DNA from 2 places in the Roseibium sp. Sym1 genome. Region 2 is predicted to be linked to the other one. Evidence: predicted binding sites of a transcription regulator. Region 2 holds the regulator's gene; the other holds the start of a gene.
What was found. Region 2 encodes PhoB, which activates phosphate uptake and scavenging genes when phosphate is short. Its sites were predicted from a motif close to TGTCATNNANCTGTCAT; they were not measured.
Positions count from the first base shown of each region.

Region 1: a site for PhoB is predicted at 1,302-1,318, ahead of O6760_RS09050 (DUF1045 domain-containing protein). Genes of this name have one in related genera too.

Region 1 covers NZ_CP114786.1:1,988,132-1,990,329, forward strand. The annotation lists gene O6760_RS09045 (alpha-D-ribose 1-methylphosphonate 5-triphosphate diphosphatase) at 1-504, opposite strand, end outside; gene O6760_RS09050 (DUF1045 domain-containing protein) at 501-1,250, opposite strand; gene phnL (phosphonate C-P lyase system protein PhnL) at 1,358-2,059, opposite strand; gene phnK (phosphonate C-P lyase system protein PhnK) at 2,072-2,198, opposite strand, start outside.
Region 2 covers NZ_CP114786.1:6,621,732-6,623,929, reverse strand. The annotation lists gene pstB (phosphate ABC transporter ATP-binding protein PstB) at 1-267, shown strand, start outside; gene phoU (phosphate signaling complex protein PhoU) at 298-993, shown strand; gene phoB (phosphate regulon transcriptional regulator PhoB) at 1,077-1,775, shown strand; gene O6760_RS30335 (DUF1330 domain-containing protein) at 1,888-2,198, shown strand, end outside.

The DNA.
Region 1 (2,198 bases), 2.1 Mb from region 2:
GTCCATCAGGGAAATCAGGCGGATGCTGTCGTCGTCCTCGAACACCTTGAAGGCGTCGAGCACGTCCGGCGCGGACACCTCGCAGCGCAGGTGGATGAAATGATCGGCGCGCAGGCGGTTTTCGCGCTGGCCGGTCTCGATGGCGTCGGCCAGCAGGCGCATGTCCGGGTAGCGCAGATCCGCATCCTCATCCATGCCGACCCTGAGTGCGTCGAACACCGTGGTGATGCCGGAACACGCGATCTGGGCGTCATGGGCCTGGACGGCCGAGACCGGGTTCCAGCGCACCTTCGGGCGCGGCGCGTAGTGGGTTTCCAGGTGGTCGGTATGCAGCTCGATCAGGCCCGGCAGCAGGTAGTCGCCCTCGCAGTCATGGCCGTCGACGCCGGTCGGCGAACCGATGCCGGCAATCCGGCCGGTGTCGTCGACCGTCAGGGATCCGTCCAGGACCTCGTCCGCGAGGACGAGCGTGGCGTTCTTGAAAACCTTGGGATGCGTGCTCATACAGTTTCCTCACGGGAGAGACGTTCTGCGCGGACAAGGGCGTCCTGCGGGGAAGCGCTGCCGGTCAGTTCGAAAATCGTATGGACCGTGAACGGGGCTCCGCGTTCCGGTTCGGTGTAAAGCGCGACATGGCGGCAGGTGCGCTGCCTGCCCGTCACGGCGGCGAAGCGTGCCCTGGCGGCGTCGGCCAGGAGGGCCGCTTCGCCATCGTCCTCCAGCTTGTTGGAGAGCGTCATGTGGAAGCGGAATTCATCGAAGATGTAAGGGTAGCCCCACTGCCTTGTATAGGTATCGAGCTTGTCGCTGAGCCTGGCCTTGCGGCGCCGTTCCAGATCGGCTTCGGAAAGGGGCGCGCGGAACGGCTCGAACCGGCGCACGCACAGGGCCGCGAAGGCGCGCAGGGCCGGCTCTTCCGCATCCGGGGTCAGCGCCAGGAAGCGGCCGAGCCGGTTGACGGACAGGCCCGTGATCCCGTAGGGCGCGATTTCGCCCGCGAAGGTCTCGCAGGCTTCGACAAGCGCGGTTTCGCTCTGGCCGTCCGCCAGCGAAAACGGCGCCTTCAGCGTACCGTGGAAGCCGTAGCGGCGCGGGTCGGTGGTGAGCGCGTGAAACCGCTCCGCACTGAGGCCCGGCACCGGCTGTTGCGGCAGGTCCCTGCCGGAAAAGGTGTCCCGGCCAAGCCAGGCATTGCCGAGCTGCATCAGGGGATCATCGGCATCGGCGGCAAAATAGATCGCGTAGCGCATGGTCAGATTCGCAAATTTGATTGGTGGCCCAAGAGGACCTAGAGGCAGGCAGTGACTGTTCTGTGACAGATCCCGCCTGCCCGCAAGTTTTTCCTCTTCCGGGTTTCTCAGGCCGCCTCGGCGGCGAAGCCGGTGACGTCGATGATCCGGTCGGCAATCTGCTCGCGCACGTCCTGGTCGTGGAGAATGCCGACCATGGCGACGCCCTTTGCCTTTTTCTCCTCCACCAGCCGGACCACAACGGCCCGGTTGGCGGCATCGAGCGAGGCGGTCGGCTCGTCGAGGAGCAGGATCGGGTAATGGGCGATGAAGCCCCGGGCGATGTTCACCCGCTGCTGTTCGCCGCCCGAGAAAGTCGCCGGCGGCAGGGTCCAGAGCCTTTCCGGCACGTTCAGCCGGGAGAGCAGCGCGCGGGCGGTGTCGACGCCCTCTTGTTCGCTGGCGCCCTGCGCGATCAGCGGTTCGGCGACGACGTCCTCGGCGGAAACCCTTGGAATGGTGCGCAGGAACTGGCTGACATAGCCGATCGTGGCTTCGCGAAGGCTCAGCATCTTCCGCGGTTCGGCTCCGGCGATGTTGATGATCTCGTCTCCGGCGGTGACCAGGATCTGGCCCTCGTCGCAGCGGTAATTGCCGTAGATCATCTTCAGGATCGAGCTCTTGCCGGCGCCGGACGGGCCGCCGAGCACGACGCATTCGCCGGCATTGACCGAGAACTCGACCTTCTCGACCACGGGAATGGCGGTGCCGCCCTGCAGATGCATGGTGAAGGACTTGCCGACATTGTTGAGATAAAGGCGTACGGGCATATCTGGCATCCTTTACACCTGGAGAATGGAGGAAACGAGCAGCTGGGTGTAGGGCTCGCGCGGATCGTCGAGCACCTGGTCGGTCAGGCCGCTTTCAATGACATTGCCGTGGCGCATCACCATGATCCGGTGCGACAGC
Region 2 (2,198 bases):
GTCAGCCCGGAAGTCATCCTGATGGACGAACCCTGTTCGGCGCTCGACCCGATTGCGACGGCAAAGGTCGAGGAGTTGATCGATGAGCTGCGCGAGAACTACACGATCGTCATCGTGACGCACTCCATGCAGCAGGCGGCCCGCGTGTCGCAGCGCACCGCATTCTTCCATCTCGGCATTCTGGTTGAGGAAGGTCCGACCGAGGACATCTTTACCAATCCGAAAGACAAGCGTACGCAGGACTACATCACTGGCCGCTTCGGCTAGGCGATTTCCGATTTCTGAAGGGGACACGGGATGTCTGAACATACAGTCTCGGCTTATGACGAGGAACTGACGGCGATGGCCGGCAAGATCGCCGAAATGGGTGGTCTGGCGGAGAAAGCCTTTGCCGATGCCGTGCATGCGCTGGTTTCGCAGGATCTGGACCTCGCCAAGGCAACGATTGCAAACGACGCGCGACTGGACGCCTTGCACCACGAGGTCGAGGTCAAGCTGATCGAGATCATCGCCCGCCGCCAGCCCATGGGCCAGGACCTGCGCGAAGTCACCGCCGCGACCCGGATCGCCAACGACCTGGAGCGTGTCGGCGACCTGGCCAAGAATGTGGCCAAGCGCGTGATTGCGATCGACAGCGATCTGCAGTCCAAGAAGCTTGCGATCGGTGTCGAGCACATGACCGAACTCGCGCTGTCACAGCTCAAGAAGGTCCTTGACGCCTATGCGCGCAAGGACGCGGACGCTGCCCGTCACGTACAGGAAGCCGACGCGGAGATCGATGCGATCTACACGTCGCTGTTCCGCGAATTGCTCACCTACATGATGGAAGACCCCCGGGTCATCACGCAGTGCGTTCATCTGCTTTTCTGCGCCAAGAACATCGAACGCATCGGCGATCACGCGACCAACATCGCCGAAAACGTCTTTTACATGGTGACGGGTGATCGGTTGCCGGAAGAGCGTGCCAAGGTTGACGAAACCGGTGCCGTGTAACCACTGACGCCGGTCGCGGAAGCGATCCGGCCGGCGCGTGGCCCCGGGAGGCCGCGCAGGATGCCGAATTTGGAGCGAAATGCATGCCGAAGGTGCTCATCGTTGAAGACGAAGAACCTCTCAGCCTTCTGTTAAGATACAACCTGGAAGCGGAAGGCTACGCGGTTGAATCGTGTGTCCGCGGCGACGAGGCCGAAATCCGCTTGCGGGAAAGCCTGCCGGACCTGCTTCTTCTCGACTGGATGCTGCCGGGCCTGTCCGGTATCGAGCTCTGCAGGCGGTTGCGCGCCCGCGAGGATACCGAACGCCTGCCGGTGATCATGCTGACCGCGCGCGGTGAGGAGGCGGAGCGTATCCGCGGCCTGGCCACCGGTGCGGACGACTATGTCGTCAAGCCGTTCTCGGTGCCGGAACTGATGGCACGGGTGCGGGCGATCCTGCGCCGGGCGAGCCCGGAAGTGGTTTCGACCATGCTGCGCTCCGGTGACATCGAACTGGATCGCGAAACCCACAGGGTGCGCAGGAACGCCAAGGAAGTCCATCTGGGGCCGACGGAATTTCGCCTGCTGGAGTTCCTGATGACGTCTCCAGGTCGTGTGTTTTCGCGCGAGCAACTGCTCGACGGCGTCTGGGGCCATGACGTCTATGTCGACGAACGCACCGTCGATGTCCATGTCGGGCGCCTGCGCAAGGCTCTCAACAAGGGCAAGGCCAAGGATCCGATCCGGACCGTGCGCGGTGCTGGCTACGCCTTCAACGACCAGTTCACCGCCACTGCCTGATCACCTTCAGGGACCCTGGAAAGAGCCCGCCCTTTGGCGGGCTTTTTTGGGCGCGCCCTGCCGAATGCGGTTCACGGCGAAACATCGGCGCTGACCTGCGCGGCATGAGCCAATGTTGTCTCTCGCCACCGGATTGACTAGCCTTGGCTGCGATATCAGCGCCAGGTTAGGAGGGGGCATGACCGCGTTCGTGATCGGCCAGATGCAGATCCACAGCCGCGACTGGATGGCGGAATATTTCGCCAAGGTCCCGGACCTCGTTGCCGCTCATGGTGGGCAGTTCCTTGTCCGCGGAGGAAACCCGGGCCATCTCGAAGGTGACAACCCGGTTCCCGATGCAGCCTTCATCCTCGAGTTCCCCGACCGGGAACATGCCAGTGAATTCTGGAATTCACCGGAATTTCAGCAACTTGCCAAGCTGCG